Regions from separate parts of the Streptomyces sp. NPDC048331 genome, predicted to be linked through region 1. Evidence: riboswitches for the same ligand, from Rfam matches in the RefSeq annotation. Region 1 holds a riboswitch; each other region holds the start of a gene.
The links. A riboswitch is a leader RNA that binds a small molecule or an ion and turns the genes downstream of it on or off. The one in region 1 is predicted to bind cobalamin.
Positions count from the first base shown of each region.

Region 2: another riboswitch for cobalamin. It lies ahead of ACGFYY_RS18700 (CbtB domain-containing protein); the one in region 1 lies ahead of ACGFYY_RS04620 (CoA-acylating methylmalonate-semialdehyde dehydrogenase).
Region 3: another riboswitch for cobalamin. It lies ahead of cobN (cobaltochelatase subunit CobN); the one in region 1 lies ahead of ACGFYY_RS04620 (CoA-acylating methylmalonate-semialdehyde dehydrogenase).
Region 4: another riboswitch for cobalamin. It lies ahead of ACGFYY_RS01745 (ribonucleoside-diphosphate reductase subunit alpha); the one in region 1 lies ahead of ACGFYY_RS04620 (CoA-acylating methylmalonate-semialdehyde dehydrogenase).

Region 1 covers NZ_JBICYT010000002.1:241,674-246,563, reverse strand. The annotation lists gene ACGFYY_RS04625 (cobalamin-binding protein) at 125-1,045, opposite strand; cobalamin riboswitch at 1,094-1,279, shown strand; gene ACGFYY_RS04620 (CoA-acylating methylmalonate-semialdehyde dehydrogenase) at 1,473-2,972, shown strand; gene ACGFYY_RS04615 (acyl-CoA dehydrogenase family protein) at 2,969-4,123, shown strand; gene ACGFYY_RS04610 (enoyl-CoA hydratase/isomerase family protein) at 4,120-4,890, shown strand, end outside.
Region 2 covers NZ_JBICYT010000011.1:226,596-231,485, forward strand. The annotation lists gene ACGFYY_RS18680 (hypothetical protein) at 1-153, opposite strand, end outside; gene ACGFYY_RS18685 (hypothetical protein) at 266-865, opposite strand; gene ACGFYY_RS18690 (hypothetical protein) at 1,153-1,401, opposite strand; gene ACGFYY_RS18695 (CbtA family protein) at 1,423-2,190, opposite strand; gene ACGFYY_RS18700 (CbtB domain-containing protein) at 2,236-2,451, opposite strand; cobalamin riboswitch at 2,493-2,628, opposite strand; gene ACGFYY_RS18705 (histidine phosphatase family protein) at 2,643-3,113, shown strand; gene pucL (factor-independent urate hydroxylase) at 3,202-4,119, opposite strand; gene ACGFYY_RS18715 (aspartate aminotransferase family protein) at 4,400-4,890, opposite strand, start outside.
Region 3 covers NZ_JBICYT010000018.1:42,697-47,586, reverse strand. The annotation lists gene ACGFYY_RS24550 (precorrin-2 C(20)-methyltransferase) at 1-263, opposite strand, end outside; gene ACGFYY_RS24545 (precorrin-8X methylmutase) at 260-907, opposite strand; gene ACGFYY_RS24540 (cobalamin biosynthesis protein CobG) at 904-2,214, opposite strand; cobalamin riboswitch at 2,597-2,759, shown strand; gene cobN (cobaltochelatase subunit CobN) at 2,794-4,890, shown strand, end outside.
Region 4 covers NZ_JBICYT010000001.1:380,241-385,130, reverse strand. The annotation lists gene ACGFYY_RS01750 (ribonucleotide-diphosphate reductase subunit beta) at 1-291, opposite strand, end outside; gene ACGFYY_RS01745 (ribonucleoside-diphosphate reductase subunit alpha) at 291-2,669, opposite strand; cobalamin riboswitch at 2,812-2,941, opposite strand; gene ACGFYY_RS01740 (GNAT family N-acetyltransferase) at 2,986-3,483, opposite strand; gene ACGFYY_RS01735 (Uma2 family endonuclease) at 3,562-4,146, shown strand; gene ACGFYY_RS01730 (CstA-like transporter-associated (seleno)protein) at 4,199-4,396, opposite strand; gene ACGFYY_RS01725 (carbon starvation CstA family protein) at 4,393-4,890, opposite strand, start outside.

The DNA of each region.
Region 1 (4,890 bases):
CGTGGGACCGGAGCAGAACGCATCGTACGACCTGGTGGGCATGCGCCGGAAGCGGATCCAGCAAGGTGATCGCGTGAACACATCGGTTCCGTTCTGGCGGGCCGTGTTCGGCCGGAAGGCAACGCTACGCCCGGCCCGGCCGCCGCGCCTCCGCCTCGGTCACCGGGTCTCCGGCCTGCGCCCCGTGCAGTACGTGGGCGAGCACTTCGGCACCCCGGACCACGCGCGGACCCGGCCGATTGAAGTACGCGGGGCCGTCCAGCACCCACACCTCGCCCGCCCGCACGGCGGGCAGTTCCTCCCACCCCGGCAGCGCGGTGAGCAGGCTGATTTCGGTCAGGGTCCGTTCGGGCGGGAAGCCGCACGGCAGCACCAGGATGACGTCCGGGCGCGCGGCGCGTACCGCATCCCACGTCATCGGCCTGGTGTGCTCCCCGGGCGCGGCCAGCAGTGGCTTCCCTCCCGCGTACGTGATCTGCTCCGGTACCCAGTGTCCGGCCGGCCACAGCGGGTCGAGCCACTCGATGGCCACTACCCGCGGCCTCGGCCGGCCCGCCACGGCGCGCCGGACACCGGCGAGCCGGCCGAGCAGCTCTGTGCGTCGGCGCTCGGCCGTGTCCCGGACTCCCAGCAGGTCGCCCACAGTGACGAGGCAGTCCAAGACGTCGTCCAGGGTTCGCGGTTCCAGGCTCAGCACGCGAGGTCCGGCATCCATGAGGCGCACCGCCCGGGAGACGCTCTCGTAGGAAACCGCGCAGACCCGGCAGAGGTCTTGGGTGAGCAGGACGTCGGGGGCGAGCGCGGCCAGTGCCTCCGTGTCCAAGGTGTAGAGCGACGAGCCGCTGTGCGCCGCGCCACCGACCGCGGCGGAGATCTCCCGGCTGCTGAGTGCGTCCGCGTCGAATTCGGCGCGGGTGACGACGGGCACCGACGCGACCGCCGCGGGCGGCCAGTCGCATTCGTGGGTGCGCCCGACCAGGTCAGCGGCCAGTCCGAGGTCCGCCACGATGTCCGTGGCCGCGGGGAGCAGGGAGACGATGCGCATGCCACGACTCTAGGCCCGCCCGAGTGGTGGGTCTGGACTTACTAGGACGTCCAACTATATGTTCGTGGCACAAGGTCCGCGGTGCAGGGAAGCCGGTGAGAAACCGGCACGGTCCCGCCACTGTGACCGGGGAGTGTGCTGCCATCCACACGCCACTGACGAGGTCTGTCGGGAAGGCGGGCGGCGCGCGGGGATCCGGGAGTCAGGATACCGGCCGCGGATTGTTCCGTGTTGTCCACGAGGATGGAGCAGACACGCATGGCACCGGTTTGTACCCACGACCCTGGTGATCCGGCGGAGCACGCACACACCGATTTCGCGCGCTCGTAGTTCTCACGGCTTCCCCGCAGCGGCGCACCCACACCCGGGTGCAGTCCGCCGGCCTGCCGTGCCATCCCCGGATCCAACCTGACGAGAGCAGGCACCCATGGTCCGTGAACTCACCCATTTCATCGGCGGAAAGCACACCACCGGCACCTCCGGGCTCTTCGCCGATGTGTACGACCCCAACACCGGCGCCGTCCAGGCCCGGGTCCCGCTCGCCGGGCGCGCCGACACCGAGGCCGCCATCGCCAACGCCGAGGAGGCGCAGGCCGAATGGGGGCAGTGGAACCCCCAGCGCCGCGCCCGCGTCATGCTGCGCTTCCTCCAGCTCGTCGAGGGTGAACGCGAGAACCTGGCCCGGCTGTTGTCGGCCGAGCACGGCAAGACCGTCGCCGACGCCCACGGCGACCTGCAACGCGGCCTGGAGGTTGTCGAGTTCGCAGCAGGTATCCCGCACCTGCTCAAGGGCGAGTTCACGGACAACGCGGGCACCGGCATCGACGTGCACTCCTTGCGATCCCCGCTCGGTGTCGTCGCCGGCATCACCCCGTTCAACTTCCCCGCCATGATTCCCCTCTGGCAGGCCGCGCCTGCCCTGGCCTGTGGCAACGCGTTCATCCTCAAGCCCTCCGAGCGCGACCCGTCCGTACCGCTGCGCCTCGCGGAGCTGTTCCTGGAGGCCGGTCTGCCGCCGGGCGTCCTGAACGTCGTCAATGGCGGGAAGGAAGCCGTGGACACCCTCCTCGAGGACCCCCGCGTCCAGGCACTCGGTTTCGTCGGCTCCACGCCGATCGCCGCGCACATCTACGCCACCGCTGCCGCCCACGGGAAGCGGGCGCAGTGCTTCGGCGGAGCGAAGAACCACATGATCGTGATGCCGGACGCGGACCTCGACCAGGCCGTGGACGCCCTGATTGGCGCCGGCTACGGCTCCGCCGGCGAACGCTGCATGGCCATCGCCGTCGCCGTACCGGTGGGCGAGGACACAGCCGACCGGCTGGTCGCCGCGCTCAAGGACCGCATCGCGACCCTGAAGATCGGGCGCTCCGACGACCCGGACGCGGACTTCGGCCCCTTGGTCAGCCGGGACGCCCTCGACCGGGTGCGCCGCTACGTCGACATCGGCGTCAACGAGGGCGCCGAGCTCGTCGTCGACGGCAGGAGCTTCACCCTGGACGGTCACGAGGACGGCTTCTTCGCCGGTGCCTCCCTCTTCGACCGGGTCTCCCCGCAGATGCGCGTCTACCGGGAGGAGATCTTCGGCCCCGTCCTGTCCGTGGTCCGCGCCGCCGACTTCGAGGAGGCGCTGCACCTGCCGAGCGAGCACCCGTACGGCAACGGCGTTGCCATCTTCACCCGGGACGGGGACACCGCCCGCGAGTTCACCCGCCGGGTGGGTGCGGGCATGGTCGGCGTCAACGTGCCCATCCCGGTGCCCGTCGCCTACCACACCTTCGGCGGCTGGAAGCGCTCCGGCTTCGGCGACCTCAACCAGCATGGCCCTGACTCGATCCGCTTCTACACCCGTACCAAGACCGTCACCTCGCGCTGGCCCTCCGGGGTCAAGGAGGGCGCGAGCTTCACCATCCCGACGATGGGGTGAGCGCCGTGACCACCACCCTCACCGAGGACCAGCTCGCCCTCGCCGAGGTCACCCTCGACTTCGCCCAGGAGCAGCTCGCCCCCCATGCCGTGGCCTGGGACCAGGACAAGCACTTCCCCGTCGACGTCATCCGCCGCGCGGCCGCACTCGGTCTCGCTGGCGTGTACGTCCGCGAGGAACACGGCGGCTCCGGCCTCTCCCGCAGCGACGGCGTGCTCGTCTTCGAGACCCTCGCGACGGGCTGCCCGTCCATCGCCGGCTACCTCTCCATCCACAACATGGTCGCCTGGATGATCGACCGCTACGGAGACGAAGGCCAGCGCGCCCGCTGGCTGCCCGGACTCTGTTCCGCGGCGACCCTGGGCAGCTACTGCCTGACCGAACCGGGCGCGGGCTCGGACGCCGCCGCGCTGCGCACCCGCGCCGAACGCCAGGGCGACCACTACGTGCTCACCGGCGTCAAGCAATTCATCTCCGGTGCCGGCACCTCGGACGTCTACGTGGTCATGGCCCGGACCGGCGAGCCGGGCCCGGGCGGGATCTCCGCCTTCGTCGTCGAGCGCGAGGACCCGGGCGTCTCCTTCGGTCCCAACGAGCGGAAGATGGGCTGGAACGCCCAGCCGACCCGCCAGGTGATCCTCGACGGCGTCCGGATCCCTTCCGATCGGCGTCTCGGCGCGGAGGGCGACGGCTTCCGCATCGCCATGAACGGCCTCAACGGCGGCCGCCTCGGCATCGCCGCCTGCTCGCTCGGCGGAGCCCAGAGCGCCCTCGACCGGAGCCTGTCTTACCTGGCCGACCGTGAGGCCTTCGGCAGCCGACTCCTGGACGCGCAGGCGCTCCAGTTCCGTCTGGCCGACATGGCCACCGAACTGGCCGCCGCCCGCGCGCTGGTCCGGCAGGCCGCCGAGGCACTGGACACCGGGGATCCGCTGGCGCCGCGCCTGTGCGCGATGGCCAAGCGGTTCGCCACCGACACCGGGTACACGGTGGCCGACGCGGCCCTCCAGCTTCACGGCGGCTACGGGTACCTCAGCGAGTACGGCATCGAGAAGATCGTCCGCGACCTAAGGGTCCACCAGATCCTGGAAGGCACCAACGAGGTCATGCGCGTCATCGTCGCGCGCGGACTCACGGAGACCCTGCGATGACACACGAAGCCCCTGAAGACCGCGACCATGTCCTCCTGCGCACCGAGGGCCACGCCGCGTACATCACCCTCAACCGCCCCAAGGCACTCAACGCCCTCAGCCACCCCATGGTGCTCCGCATCGAGCAGGCCCTCACGGCCTGGGCCGAGGACCCCGCCGTCGCCCTCGTCGTCATCGAGGGCGCCGGGGACCGGGGCCTGTGCGCGGGCGGGGACATCCGGGCGATCTACGACGACGCCCGCACCGGCGGCACCGCCTCGGCGGACTTCTGGCGGGACGAGTACCGCCTCAACGCGCTGATCGCCCGCTACCCGAAGCCCTACGTCGCGCTCATGGACGGCATCGTCATGGGCGGTGGAGTCGGCGTCTCGGCCCACGGCAGCGTCCGGATCGTCACCGAACGCTCCAAGATCGCCATGCCGGAGACCGGCATCGGCTTCGTCCCCGACGTCGGAGGCACCTACCTCCTCGCCCTGGCTCCGGGAGAGCTCGGCACCCACCTGGCACTCACCGGAGCTCCGGTCGGTGCCGCGGACGCGCTGCTGTGCGGGCTCGCCGACCACTTCGTCCCGGCACAGGCGCTGCCCGCGCTGTCCCGGGAGCTGGCCGTGGAATCCGTACACGAAGTGCTGGAGCGGCACGTGCAAGCGCCTCCCGCAGGGACCCTCGTTCCCGCGCGCGCCGAGTGGATCGACCGCTGCTATGCCGCCGACACCGCCGAGGAGATCGTGGCCCGGCTCCTGGCCTCGGGCCCGTCCGCCGCGAAG
Region 2 (4,890 bases), on a different contig from region 1:
CGGCGCGGCGGGCACGGCGGGCACGGCGGAGGCGGGCCGGAACTCGGCGGCCGCGGCGCCGGCCGGTCCGGCGCCGAAGACGCACAGCAGCACGACACAGACCACGGTCAGAGCCCTGGCCAGTGCCGAACGCGCGTGGTGCCTCCCGTTCATGCGAGGGGTGTGCCCCGCCACGCCGGGAGACTCCCGGACGGACCCCGAGAAGCCCCCGACCGGGGGACGAAGACACCCCCCACGGCTGACAGGACACCCGGGGCCGGTGGGCTCAGTGGGTGCGGCGCTGCCCGGTCAGCCGGGCCAGCACGGCGGTCTCGCCGCCGACCAACCGCAGTTGGGCCCGGCCGGGCGGGCCCTCGTGGCCGGAGGTCCTGCCGGGGGAGACGCGGACGACGGTGAACACGGCCGTACGGCTGTCCGCGCGGGGGATCTCGATGGTCCGGCCCCGCCGCAACGTGCCGAGGCGGAGCCCTTCCACGGTCACCACCGCGGTCCCGGCCGCACCGGGAGCGGGCCCCCCGGTGTCCCAGGCGACCTCCTCGCGATCGCCGTTCAGCGGCACGTCCACGCCCAGGCTGGGGATCCGCAACCGCAGCGGCCGCGCGGCCCGCAGAGGTCCGTTGACCTCCCGCAACGGCCCGGGTTCGGTCCTCGGCGACCGGGCCCCCGTGCCGGAGCCGTGCTCGCCGGACTGCTCCAGCTCCCGTACCAGCCGGCGGTGGCCGGACAGCCCCAACGCCCGCGACGGCAGCGCGTCGTCGGTGGTCACGGCCGCGGTCCGGGCACCCTCGGTCCGTTGCAACACCGCGATGCCGGTGGACAACAGAACCACCGTCAGCGCGGCGACGGCCCACTTGGCGCGGGGCATGGGATTCCCTCCTGTCCGGCCCGGGCGGCCGGGGTCATGTGAGCAGTGGACACTTCCTCTGCCCATCGGCACCCCGTGCAACACGGTGGACTGACATCGCGTCACGGGCGTGTCGTCGCCCGATCGGTGAGTCTTCGCAGATCGCGAAGGGTCCACCCGCCGGATCCCCGGGGTGGTGCCCCTGCGCCCGAACGGGTGAGAGTTCGGGCGTGTCCAGGTCGTCCCCGCCCGCTGCGCGGGAGGCACCCCCTAGAGCCAGTCCTCCGGCCTGATCCGAAAGACAGGCCCTAGCCGCACATGACGACCGCGGCCGTGCCCGCCCCCATCAGCGCGCCGGCCAGATGCATGGCCGGGTGGCCGTAGTCGCCGTACCAGAGGTGGCGGGCCAGGCCGCCGAGCGCGGCCAGCGCGGCGATGATCCCGATCTGACCGAAGAGCGTGACGGCGCAGCAGGGGGCCAGGAGCAGCAGGAACGAGTTGAGCCAGAACGGGGCGGCGCCCGTCCAGCCCCGCCATTCCCTGATCGCCGTCGCCATGTACTACGGGCCCCCTCGTGCTCAACCGGTCGGCTGCACAGCCTCCTTGGGTGCGGAAGCGGGCACAAGGGCTCGTTCGGCTAGAAAACCGAAAGCCAGGCCGAAAGTCGTCCACAGAGCCGTCTGGACGGCCAGGGACGCGAGGCGGAACTCCCAGATCAGCGCGCCGGGGAAGCCCTCCGGGACCTCGTCGACGCCGGGCAGCAGGGCGTACGAGAGGCCGATCAGCAGGAGGAAGGCCGCGCCGGCGACGATCGACGCGTTCCAGTTGCCGAGCCTCGGCGCGAGCCGCCGGCCGAGGATCAGCGCGCCGGCCGCCAGCAGCACGCTCAGGGCGACCATCAGGAGGTAGAGGGCGGTCCGCCGGGCGGCGGTCTCGGGATCGCCCACGGCGGGGGGATTGGCGGGGTACTTGAAGAACGGCACCAGCGTCACGGTGACGTACAGGGCCCCGGTGACCAGGGCGGCCGTGGCGCGCGGGCCGAAGCGGCCGATGCGGCCCAGGGCGAAGCAGTAGACGAGCGCGGCGATCCCGCCGAGCGCGACCGCGTAGAGCAGGACGCCCGTGCCGAGCCCGGCCGTGGCCTGGAGGGCCCGGCTGACCGGCGCGTCCTCGCCGTGGTCGTGACCGGCCGAGGCGGCTTCCTCGATGGCGATCGCCGCGTCCACCTTGGACTCACCGAGGAGGTAGGCGACGAGGAAGGCGGCCACGCCGGCCAGCAGGCCGGCGAGCATGCCGCGGACGAGCAGGGTGCGGGGGGAGACCCCACCCGGAGAAGAGGAAGTCATGGTGCGTCGGTTCCCTCGCTGAGACGTCGGTCGGTGGCAGGGGAATCAGTGGCAGGGGAAACCGAGCAGGTGGCGGCCGTCGTGCAGCCACTCGTGGATGGTCTCCCCCTCGAAGAGGGAGGTGGCACCCTGCTCGGCGCCGACGAAGTACAGCAGGACGAGCATGAGGACGCCGACGAACACGGCCCAGGGGGCCAGCTCGGAGAGCGAGATGGGGGCGATGACGGGTGAGTTCGTCGTGGGCACGGCGGTGTGGGCCATGGCAGAACCTCCAGAGGGAAACACGCGTCCCGGTCAGTGGTGGTGCTCGCTACGACGGTGGCGGGTCTGACTTTCCTCCCCTCGGGGAGGCTTCACAGTGGCGCGACCGTGCCGGATTCTCACCGGGCTTCCGTCGTTCCGTCGTAGGTCAATTGAACCATTTGTGACCGTACCGCGCTTACGCTCGCCTGATGAAGACCCCGTTGGTGCGAGTTCGACTGGTCAGTTTCCCTCTGGACGCGGCCGCCCGTCAGGGCCGCTTCGGTCACGCGCGGCCGTGCCCGGGTCACGAGGGGCTGCGCGGTCCGGCCATGGGTGAGTGGGCCGGGCTGACCCTGGACGAGGTGGTGGGCCGGGATCCGGCGGCCGTGCGCGCCTGGCTGACCGATCCGGCGTACGCGCCGCCGGGCGGGGAGTCCGTGAACGCGCTGATCGCCCGCGTCGGGGCGGAGCTGGCGGGCCTGGCCGAGGGCACGCACCGGATGGTGGTCGAGCAGGCCGTCGTGCGCGCGGCCGTGGTGCACGCCCTGGAGCTGCCCGCGGCGGCCTTCTGGCGGCTCGACGTACGGCCGGAGTCGGAGACCACCCTCACCGGGCGGGCGGGGCGCTGGAACCTCCTGGTGGGCCGGCCGCAGGACGAGCAGCCGCAGGACGAGCCGTAGCCGTCGCCGTAGTGGTGACCGCCGTAGGGGAAACGATTCGGCCCGGACCCCGCGACGCGGTCCGGGCCGAATCGACACCACCCGCGCGTCAGGCGACGATCCAGTCGGACGTCGAGATCACCGGCTGCACGCCGTCGCGGTGGATGGTGCCCTCGATCAGGCCGTACGGCCGGTCCGCCGCGAAGTAGACCTCGTTGTCGTTCTTGAGGCCGAAGGGCTCCAGGTCGACGAGGAAGTGGTGCTTGTTGGGGAGGTTGAGGCGCACCTCGTTGACCTTGGGGCAGTTGTCGAGCACACGCTCGGCCATCTGGTTCAGGGTCTGCTGCAGCGAGTACGAGTACGTCTCCGCGAAGGCTTCCAGCATGTTCTTGCGGACCTTCTTGTACGCCTGGTCCCAGTCGTACCCGGCGTCGTCGGCGGCGAGCGCCGAGTGCGCCCAGCGCGCGGTGACCTTGGTCGCCAGGATGCGGTCGTACGCCTCCTGCAGGGTCGTGTACCTGTCCTTGATGTAGCCGTGGAACTCGGAGTTGGTCGAGTTCATCACCGTCAGGTCCTTCAGCCCCGAGATGACCTGGAGGCCGGTCGTCTCGCTGTAGGTGATCTGCGCGGTCCGCACCTCCTGGCCCTTGCGGACGAAGGAGTGCTGCTCCTTGCGCGTGGGGACCGGGATGCGGTCCCACGCGTACTCCTCGATGCGGATCTGGGCCTCGCGGATCGGCTGCTGCGAGGAGACGAAGTGCTTGGCGAGCTGGATGCCGAAGGCCTCGGGGGATTCGATGCCGTGCTCCTTGCCGAAGGCGTACACCGTGTTCTTGGTGGTGTCGGTCGGCAGGCAGTTGGCGTTGTCGCCGGTGAGGTGGACGTCGCGGAACTCACCGCGGAGCGCGACCGAGACGTTGAGGTCACGGATCTCGTGCCAGGAACCGTCGCCGCCCTTGCGGGTGACCTTCACGATGCGGTTCTCGGCCTTGCCGTACTGGTTCTGGGCCAGGACGTGCTTGCTCATGCTGTCTTCCTTCGGGTACTCGGGAACACGGAGTCCGGTGGTCTGGATCCCGTACGCCCGGCGTCCAGCGCCCGCCCGAATCAAGGACGTCCCGCTCCCCGCCGTTCGGCCCCTCGCGGAGGGACCGCCCCGGGCCTGACGTGCATCCCGGTTCGTAGGTGCTTGGCCTGTTGTGTCTTACGGCCTGCACGGATTGCAGCATGTGTACGGGGGGTTGATCCCCGTACAAATCCTCCGAACACCAGCACCCACGCCTTGGGCGACCCCACAGAATCGCAGGTCAGGTGGTGTGCGCATCCGCCACCGAGAGGGCCTCGTCGAGGATCGCCAGCCCCTTGGCCACGTCCTCGGGCGTGATGTTGCACGGCGGCGCGACGTGGATGCGGTTGCCGGCGACGAGCGGCCAGAGCCCGCCCTTCTTGCAGGCGGCCGCGAACTCGGCCATCGGGGCGTTCTCCGCACCGGAGGCGTTGTACGGGACCAGCGGCTCCCGGGTCTCCTTGCTCCGGACGAGTTCCAGGGCCCAGAAGGTGCCGAGCCCGCGGACCTCGCCGACCGAGGGGTGCCGCTCGGCGAGCGCGCGCAGGCCGGGTCCCAGCAGCTCGGCGCCGGTGCGGGCGGACCGCTCGACGATGCCCTCTTCCTCCATGACGCCGATCGTCGCCACGGCGGCCGCGCAGGCCAGCACGTGCCCGGAGTACGTCAGCCCGCCCGGGTAGGGCTTGCGGGCGAAGCTCTCGGCGATGGCGGCCGAGATGGCGACCCCGCCGA
Region 3 (4,890 bases), on a different contig from region 1:
TCCATCGCACCCTGGTACCCGCCGGGGTGGTCGGTGGTCTCGGTGGTGACCGGGTAGACCAGCGGTTCCTCGATGTGGTCGGCGCGCAGGTGCTTCGCGGCGATCGAGCGGGCGATGGAACGGCCGTGGCGGGCGCTGTGGTAGGCCACGACATCGGCCTCGGCGATCACCTCGACGGCGCGCAGGGTCATCAGCGACGGGTCCCCCGGGCCGAGCCCGACCCCGTACAGCCGCCCCTTGGCGATGCCGCTCGTGGCGCTCATTCGGCCACGCTCGCGATGGCGTTGAGGGCGGCGGCGGCCATCGCGCTGCCGCCGCGCCGGCCGCGCACGATCAGGTGGTCGAGACCCGAGGGGTGGGCGGCGAGGGCGTCCTTGGACTCGGCGGCGCCGATGAAGCCGACGGGGACGCCGATGACGGCGGCCGGGCGCGGGGCGCCCTCCTCGATCATCTCCAGCAGCCGGAACAGGGCGGTCGGCGCGTTGCCGACGGCGACGACCGAGCCCTCCAGCAGACCGCGGTCACGCCAGACCTCCAGGGCGGCGGCGCTGCGCGTGGTGCCCATCTTCGCGGCGAGCTCCGGTACGGCCGGGTCGGAGAGCGTGCAGATCACGTCGTTGTCGGCGGGCAGCCGCTTACGGGTGACACCGCTGGCGACCATCTGCACGTCGCACAGGATCGGCGCGCCCGCCTCCAGCGCCGCGCGGGCGCGCAGCACGACCTCGGGGGTGTACCCGAGGTCCTGCGGGAGGTCGGTCATTCCGCAGGCGTGGATCATGCGCACCGCGACCTGGGCGACCGTGTCGGGCAGCCCGGAGAGGTCCGCTTCGGCGCGGATCGTGGCAAAGGACTGGCGGTAGATGGCCGCGCCGTCCTTCTCGTACTCAAACACGGTGTACTCGCTCATTTCTTCACTACGTCGGGGTCGGTGCGGGCGTCCGCGAGTGCCGCGGCAAGTTCGGAGGGCCGTACGTCGTCGCGTACGGGGCGGCCGGGGGCGGCGAGCCGGTATCCGGAGCCGGTGGCGACCAGGTCCACCCAGGCGGTGCCGCGCGGATGCCCGCAGCGGCGCTCGCAGCCGGACCAGTGCACGGGCAGCGGACCGCGCGCCCGGTCGGCGACGGCCCGTGCGTCGGCGCGTACGTCGGCGAGGGATTTCACGCAACCGGGCCGGCCGGTACAGGCGGTGACGGTCTCCCAGGGGCTGTCGGAGGTGAGGACCAATCCGGCGTCCTCGATGCGGGCGGGCCCGGGCCCGCCCACCGCCGGCAGGACGACGCCGCGCCACGGGGTGACGCGCAGCCGGCCGCTCCCCTCCTCGTCCGCGACCCGCACCAGGACCCGCCACTGCGCGGTGTCGAGCCGGCCGAGCGGGGGCAGCACGCACAGGGTGACGCGGCCGTCCCGCCCGGCCGACCGCCCCGGCCGGGGCGGGGGCGCGTACGGCCACGCGACGGCGCGTACGGCCACGCCGGCGATTCCGGCGGCATCGAGCCGCCGACCGAACTCGTCTTCCTCCAGCGCGTGTTCGGCGGGCAGTTCGGCCACCCGCCAGGCCTGGGTACCGGCTTCGGCGGCGGCGTCGAGGAAGTACCGGGCGGCCAGCAGCGCCGCCCGGGGGGCGTCCTGCCCGGCGAGTTCCACGGCGTCGGCGGCCCGGCCGAGCCGGACCAGCGCCCGGCCCTCGGGGCGGCCGAGCACGGTCACGTCGGGGCCGAGCGCGGCCACGTCGCCGCGGCCGTCGTCGAAGGCGAAGAGGAACCGCCCGGACAGCGCGGCCGCCCAAGGGCTCGCGCACAGCAACCGGTCGAACTCCACGGCCCAGACGGACGCGTCGGGGCGGTCCGACCCGTCCGATCCGTCCAGGCCGGACAGGGGCGTGGTCACGATGTTCCGCACCCGCTCATGGCTCGGCGCGGGCAGCAGCCCGGCCCCGTCCAGCAGCTCGGCGAGCCCGGCGCCGCACCCGTCGGCCAGTCCGCGCAGTTGCACGTTGCCGCGCGAGGTCAGCTCCAGGTGTCCGTCCCCGAAACGGTCGGCGGCGAGCGCCAACGCCTCGGCCTGCGGAACGGTGAGCAGCCCGCCGGGCACCCGGACCCGCGCCAGGAACCCGTCGTCCGCCGCGTGCAGCCGCAGCGCACCGGGGCAGGCGTCACCGCGCTCCCGTATGACGGGTTCGTCGCGCGACGATGCGGCGGAAGGGGGCTGGGGCATGGCCGCGAGCATACCCACGATCGGGTCCCCGCGACCTGTGTCCGTCACCACCCCGACCAGCCACATTCGCCCCCACCGCCGGCCAGACCCCACCCGCACTCCCACCCCCACCGGCATCCGAGCCGCACGCCGAGCCCCGCCGGCGTCCGAGCCGCACTCCCACCCCCACCATCGTCCGAGCCGCACTCCCAGCCCCGCCGGCGTTTGAGGCGCGGGGTCCGGGGCAGAGCACCGCCGATCCAGCCCCGCCGGCGTTTGAGGCGCGGGGTCCGGGGCAGAGCCCCGGCAACGGCGCCGCACCCGCACACCGCCACACCGCCCACCCGGGCGGGAGCCACACCGCCACACCGTCCACCCCGGCGGGAGCCACACCCGCACCGCCCCTAAGATGACCTTCCGGCGGACCACACGGCCCGCCGTCGCCGAGGACGGCGACATGGGAGGAAGCCCGGTGAGATTCCGGCGCGGTCCCGCCACTGTGAACCCCGCGGAGCGATCCGGCGACCGGGGTGAGTCAGGAACTCCCGCTGTCCTCACACTGCCCGGGGCGCGGAAACCCCGAGGAAGGCCTGCCGCCGCATGATCCTGCTGCTGTCGACGTCCGACACCGATCTGCTCAGCGCCCGCGCGGCGAACACGGCGGACGGCCCCGTCCCGTACCGGTTCGCGAACCCCTCCCGTCTTCCCCTCGACGACCTCCCCGGCCTCCTCGACGGGGTCGACCTGGTCGTCGTACGCCTCCTCGGCGGCCTCCGCGCCTGGCAGGACGGCCTGGACCTGCTCCTGGCCCCCGGCCAGACCCGCCCGGTCGTGGTCCTGACCGGCGAGCAGGCTCCGGACGCCCAGCTCATGGAGGCCTCCACGGTCCCCATCGGTATCGCCGCCGAGGCCCACGGCTACCTCGCCCACGGCGGTCCGGCGAACCTGGAGCAGCTGGCCCGGTTCCTCTCCGACACCGTCCTCCTCACCGGCCACGGCTTCGAGCCGCCCGCCGCCTCCCCCACCTGGGGCCCGCTGGAGCGCACTCCGCGGCGCACCGAGGGCCCGCGGATCGCGGTGCTCTACTACCGCGCCCACCAGATGAGCGGGAACACCTCCTTCGTGCACGCCCTGTGCGACGCGATCGAGGCCCACGACGCCCGGGCGCTGCCCCTGTACGTGTCGTCCCTGCGCACCCCCGAGCCCGAGTTGATCGCCGCGCTGGAGTCGGCCGACGCGGTCGTCACCACCGTCCTCGCGGCCGGCGGCACCAAGCCCGCCACCGCCTCGGCGGGCGGCGACGACGAGTCCTGGGACGCGGGCGCGCTCGCCGGTCTCGGCGTGCCGATCCTGCAGGCCCTGTGCCTGACCGGCTCGCGTGCCGCCTGGGAGGAGAACGACGAGGGTCTCTCTCCGTTGGACGCCGCCACGCAGGTCGCGGTGCCCGAGTTCGACGGCCGTCTGATCACCGTCCCGTTCTCCTTCAAGGAGATCGACGACGACGGCCTGCCCGCCTACGTGGCCGACCCCGAGCGGGCCGCCCGCGTCGCGGGGATCGCCGTACGCCACGCCCGCCTGCGGCACATCGACCGCCGCGACAAGAAGGTCGCGCTGGTCCTGTCCGCGTACCCGACCAAGCACTCGCGCATCGGCAACGCGGTCGGCCTCGACACCCCGGCCAGCGCCGTGGAACTGCTGCGCACCCTCATCGCCGGCGGCTACGACTTCGGTCCGATCGAGGACATCCCGGGTCTGGTCTCGGGCGACGGTGACGAGCTGATCCGCGCCCTGATCGAGGCCGGCGGCCACGACCAGGACTGGCTGACCGAGGAGCAGTTGGCCCGCAACCCGGTCCGTATCCCGGCGGCCGACTACAAGCGGTGGTTCGCGGAGCTCCCGGCCGAGCTGCGGGACAGCGTGACCGAGCACTGGGGCGAGGCTCCGGGCAACATGTTCGTGGACCGCTCGGCGAACCCGGAGGGTGACATCGTCCTCGCGGCCCTGCGCCGCGGGAACCTCCTCATCCTCATCCAGCCGCCGCGCGGCTTCGGCGAGAACCCGATCGCGATCTACCACGACCCGGACCTGCCGCCGTCGCACCACTACCTGGCCGCGTACCGCTGGATCCAGGCCCGTGCCGAGGACGGCGGCTTCGGCGCCGACGCGATGATCCACCTGGGCAAGCACGGCAACCTGGAGTGGCTGCCGGGCAAGAACGCCGGTCTGTCCGCGGCCTGCGCCCCGGATGCCGCGCTCGGCGACCTGCCCCTGATCTACCCGTTCCTGGTCAACGACCCGGGCGAGGGCACGCAGGCCAAGCGCCGCGTGCACGCCACCCTGGTCGACCACCTGGTGCCGCCGATGGCGCGCGCGGAGTCGTACGGCGACATCGCGCGCCTGGAGCAGCACCTCGACGAGTACGCGCAGATCTCCGCGATGGACCCGGCGAAGCTGCCGGCCATCCGCGCCCAGATCTGGACCCTGATCCAGGCGGCGAAGCTCCACCACGACCTCGGTCTGGAGGAGCGCCCGGACGACGAGGGCTTCGACGACTTCCTGTTGCACGTCGACGGCTGGCTGTGCGAGGTCAAGGACGCCCAGATCCGCGACGGCCTGCACGTCCTGGGCGGCGCGCCGACCGGCGAGTCGCGGGTCAACCTGGTCCTGGCGATCCTGCGCGCCCGTCAGATCTGGGGC
Region 4 (4,890 bases), on a different contig from region 1:
CAGGCGCGCCTCCGGGGAGTTGATGTGCTTGTAGAGGGTCAGCACCAGGTTGTTCGAGACGATCGAGTCGCCCGTCGCGAAGAACGCGACCAGCCGGCCGATCATGTGCTGCTCACCGGGCGTCAGCTTCGCGAGGTCCGCGACGTCCGAGTGGAGGTCGACCTCCTCCACGGTCCAGGTGTTCTTGATCGCGTCCCGGTAGCGCTCGTAGAAGTCCGGGTAACGCATCGGGCGGAGCGTGAGTTCGAAGCCCGGGTCGAGCAGGTTCTTCTTCTTGTCGTCGGAGCTCATCACTGGCAGGCCTCGCAGGACTCGGGGTTCTCAAGGGAGCAGGCCAGCGCCTCGGCGTCGGCGACCGCCTGCGGCAGCTCGACGGGCGTGGCCGCCTGCGCGGCGCGGGCGATCTTCGTCGCCGGGCGCGAGCGCAGGTAGTAGGTGGTCTTCAGGCCCTGCTTCCAGGCGTACGCGTACATCGAGCTGAGCTTGCCGATGGTGGGCGTCTCCAGGAACAGGTTCAGCGACTGCGACTGGTCCAGGAACGGCGTACGGGCCGCCGCCATGTCGATCAGACCGCGCTGCGGGATCTCCCACGCCGTGCGGTACAGCTCGCGGACCTCGGCCGGGATCCAGCCGAATCCCTGGACCGAGCCGGAGGAGTCGCGCAGCGCCTCGCGGGTCTGGGCGTCCCACACGCCGAGCTGCTTCAGCTCCTCCACCAGGTAGCCGTTCACCTGGAGGAACTCACCGCTGAGCGTCTCGCGCTTGAACAGGTTGGAGACCTGCGGCTCGATGCACTCGTACACACCGGCGATCGAGGCGATCGTCGCCGTCGGCGCGATGGCCAGCAGCAGCGAGTTGCGCATGCCGGTCTCGGCGACGCGGGCGCGCAGGGCGTCCCAGCGCTCGGGCCAGTTCAGCTCGACGTCGTAGTGGTCCGGGTGCAGGACACCACGGGCGGTACGGGTCTGCTCCCAGGCCGGCAGCGGGCCGCTGCGCTCGGCGAGGTCGCACGAGGCCTCGTAGGCGGCCAGCATGATGCGCTCGGAGAGCTTGGTGGACAGGGCCTTCGCCTCGGGGGAGTCGAAGGGGAGCTTCAGCTTGAAGAAGACGTCCTGGAGGCCCATCGCGCCCAGACCCACCGGACGCCAGCGGGCGTTGGAGCGGCCGGCCTGCTCGGTCGGGTAGAAGTTGATGTCCACCACGCGGTCGAGGAAGGTCACGGCGGTGCGGACGGTCTCGTCGATCCGCTCCCAGTCGATCTCGCCGTCCACGACGAAGGCGCCCAGGTTGACCGAGCCGAGGTTGCAGACGGCCGTCTCGCCGTCGTTCGTGACCTCGATGATCTCGGTGCAGAGGTTCGAGGAGTGCACGACCGTGCCCGGCTCGGCGGTCTGGTTCGCCGTGCGGTTGGAGGCGTCCTTGAAGGTCATCCAGCCCTGGCCGGTCTGCGCGAGGGTACGCATCATCCGGCCGTACAGGTCGCGGGCGGGCATGGTCTTGCGGGCCAGGCCGTCCGCCTCGGCCTTGCGGTAGGCGGCGTCGAAGTCGTCGCCCCACAGGTCGACCAGCTCGGGCACGTCGGCCGGGGAGAACAGCGACCAGTCGGCGTCGGCGTTCACACGGCGCATGAACTCGTCCGGCACCCAGTGGGCCAGGTTCAGGTTGTGCGTACGGCGCTGGTCCTCACCGGTGTTGTCGCGGAGCTCCAGGAACTCCTCGATGTCCGCGTGCCAGGTCTCCAGGTAGACGGCGGCGGCGCCCTTGCGGCGGCCACCCTGGTTCACGGCGGCGACGGAGGCGTCGAGGGTCTTCAGGAACGGCACGATGCCGTTGGAGTGGCCGTTGGTGCCGCGGATCAGGGAACCGCGGGCACGGATACGGGAGTACGAGAGGCCGATGCCACCGGCGTGCTTGGAGAGCCGGGCCACCTGGTGGTAGCGGTCGTAGATCGAGTCGAGCTCGTCCAGCGGGGAGTCCAGCAGGTAGCAGGAGGACATCTGCGGGTGCCGGGTGCCGGAGTTGAAGAGCGTCGGGGAGGACGGCAGGTAGTCCAGACGGCTCATCAGCCGGTACAGCGAGGCCACTTCCTCGACGGCCTGGACGCTCTCGTCGGCGGCCAGACCGCAGGCCACGCGCAGCATGAAGTACTGCGGGGTCTCGATGACCTGACGGGTGATCGGGTGGCGCAGCAGGTAGCGGCTGTGCAGGGTGCGCAGGCCGAAGAAGCCGAAGCGGTCGTCGGCGCCCTCGGCGAGGGTCAGTTCGACGAGCGAGTCGAGCCGGCTCGCGTGCGTACGGACGAACTCGGCGGTGCGGTCGGCGATGAGGCCCTCGCGGTGGCCGACCTCGACGGAGGCCGAGAAGGAGGTGGAGCCCTGGCTCGCGGCCTCGTCGCGGACGGCCAGCGTCAGCAGGCGGGCGGCCAGCCGGGAGTAGGCCGGGTCCTCGGAGATCAGGCCGGCGGCGGCCTCGGTGGCCAGCCCGCGCAGTTCGGCGTCGTCGGCGGCGGCGCTACGGCCGCGCAGCGCGGAGGCCGCGACCCGGCCGGGGTCGGTGTCGGGGAGGTCCGCCGTCAGTTCGGTGAGGGTACGCAGCAGCGTGGCCCCCGGGCCCTCGGTGTTGTCGCCAGAAGTGGACTCGGCGCGCGGTGCGGAAGGCGCGATGGTCACGGCGGGAGCTCTCCCTCGCTCGGCCCGGTCATCGGCGGGGCGGGGCGCGAGCGGGCGCATGCGGGCGCGACGAGAACGCTTACCCCGCATGGCGTCCACCGGCCCAACCGCGAGGCCCGGACGAATCGGCACCCGGTTCGGTCGAGCCGGGCGCGCTGTCGGCAGGTCATCGGACTTGGCGTCCGGTAGCCGGACACTTCATACCGTTGCGGGACAGTTCCGGATTCGCACCGGATTCCCCTGCGGCGACAGCAGGCATGAGCATACATGTGGGGGCGGCCCTCTGCGGTAACCCCCACATGTAGTGTCGGCGCGGCTACAGCTTGAGCCGGTAAGTGAGGAGTGTCAGGCCTTCGATCGGCGCCCAGTCCCGCTCCGGAGTGCGTACGAAACCCAGTCGCGCGTAGATCCGATGGGCCTCGGCCATGCCGCCCTGGGTGGAGAGGACCAGGCCGGTCACGCCCTCCAGAGCCCTCGCCCGCTCGACGCAGGCACGCACCAGAGCCTCGCCCGCGCCCTGGCCGCGCGCCGCGCGGGCCACCGCGAGCATCCGGAACTCGGCCTCGTCCGGGGCCGCGATGTCGGCGAGCGCACTGCCCGGGGCGGCGAAGGTCACACCGCCCAGCAGCCGTTCGTCCCGTACGGCGACGAGCACCTCGCCCTGGACGGCCCGGCCGGCCACGTCGCGCAGCACGTTCAGGTAGCCGTCGTCCTCGTTGAAGTCCAGATGCCCGTCGGCGAGGTAGGCCCCCGCCGTGATCTCACCCAGCTCCGCGTACTCGGCGGGCAGCGCCGTTCTGATCACCATGTCCATGCGGTCGAGTGTGCAGGACGGGTGTCGGGGTGCGGCGCTATCGTCGAGGACAGCACCGTCGAGGAAGGTGAGCGAGGCATGACCGTGATGGCCGACCGCCCCCACATGCTGACCGAGGAGTTCGAGACCCTCGCGCGTATAGGCGCCAGAGAGGTCGAAGGGCTGCGGTTGGAATTCATCGACGGGGTCATCAGGAGCAAGGCAGTGCCGGACGGGGATCACGGGCGGATCATTGTGTGGCTGAGCCGGATCTGCATGCAGCATCACCCGGACCTATGGCTGCATGCCGGGCAGGGGATCAAGGTGGAGCAGTACCGGGAGGGCCGTGCCATCCCGGACGGCGTCCTGGCGCATGAGGACGCCTTCGTCGGCCAGGGCGACTGGGCGAATCCCGGGCCCGTCCTGATGGCTGTCGAGGTGACCTCGTGGGACTCCGACACCGAGCGGCGCGACCGGATCGAGAAGCCACGCGCGTACGCGTCGACGGGTATCCCTGTCTATCTGCTCGTCGACCGGCTCGAATGCCAGGTCCTCGTCCACAGCGACCCGGACGGCCACCGTTACGAGACCGTCCGCACCGTTCCCTTCGGCAAGGAGGTCCGCCTCCCCGATCCCGTCGGCATCACCCTCCCGACCGAGCCCCTCAAGGACTGGGTGCGCTGAGGAACGCCGAAGGGGCCCCACCGCGTCGTGCGGTGGGGCCCCTTCGCGAGGTTCAGCAGCAGCGGAAGCCCTCGCGGGGATCCGCCTCGCGGGCGTCCGTACGGGCGCGTTCGAAGGCGCGGCGGGTGAGGACCTCCGCGTGCGGGTCGTGGGAGCGGGCGTGGGCCACGTACCGGTCGTACGCGGCCTCCCCGGAGAACTCCCGTACGTAGAACCGAGCCCTGGCCAGCACGCTCCGTACGGTGCTCACGCCACCGGCTCCTTGACGTGTCCGCCGGTCGCGTCCGGCCCCGCCGCCGCGAGCTCCGCACGCTCCTCGGCGGTCGCGATCAGCCCGGCCGGGGCGACGATCTTCGACTCGGTCCACGGGGTCTCGGAGAGGGTCGCCGACCCCGGGTCGCGGACGGCCTTGAGGCAGGTCCGGGCCGCGTCCGCCAGGACCACGATGATCAGGAGGGCGAAGAGGGCGCACAGGACGCCGTCGACCGTGGCGTTGGTGACCACGGTGTGCATGTCGCCCATGTTCTTGGCGGGCGGCAGGACCTTGTCGGCGTCGATTCCGGCCTGGTACTTGTCGCGCTGGGCGAAGAAGCCGACCTTCACGTCCTCGGAGAAGATCTTCTGGTAGCTCGCGGTGAGGGTCACCGTGGCGTCCCAGACCAGCGGAACGCCCGTCACCCAGGCCCACTTGAGTCGACCGGACTTGATCAGCAGCGTGGTGCAGACGGCCAGCGCGACCGCCGC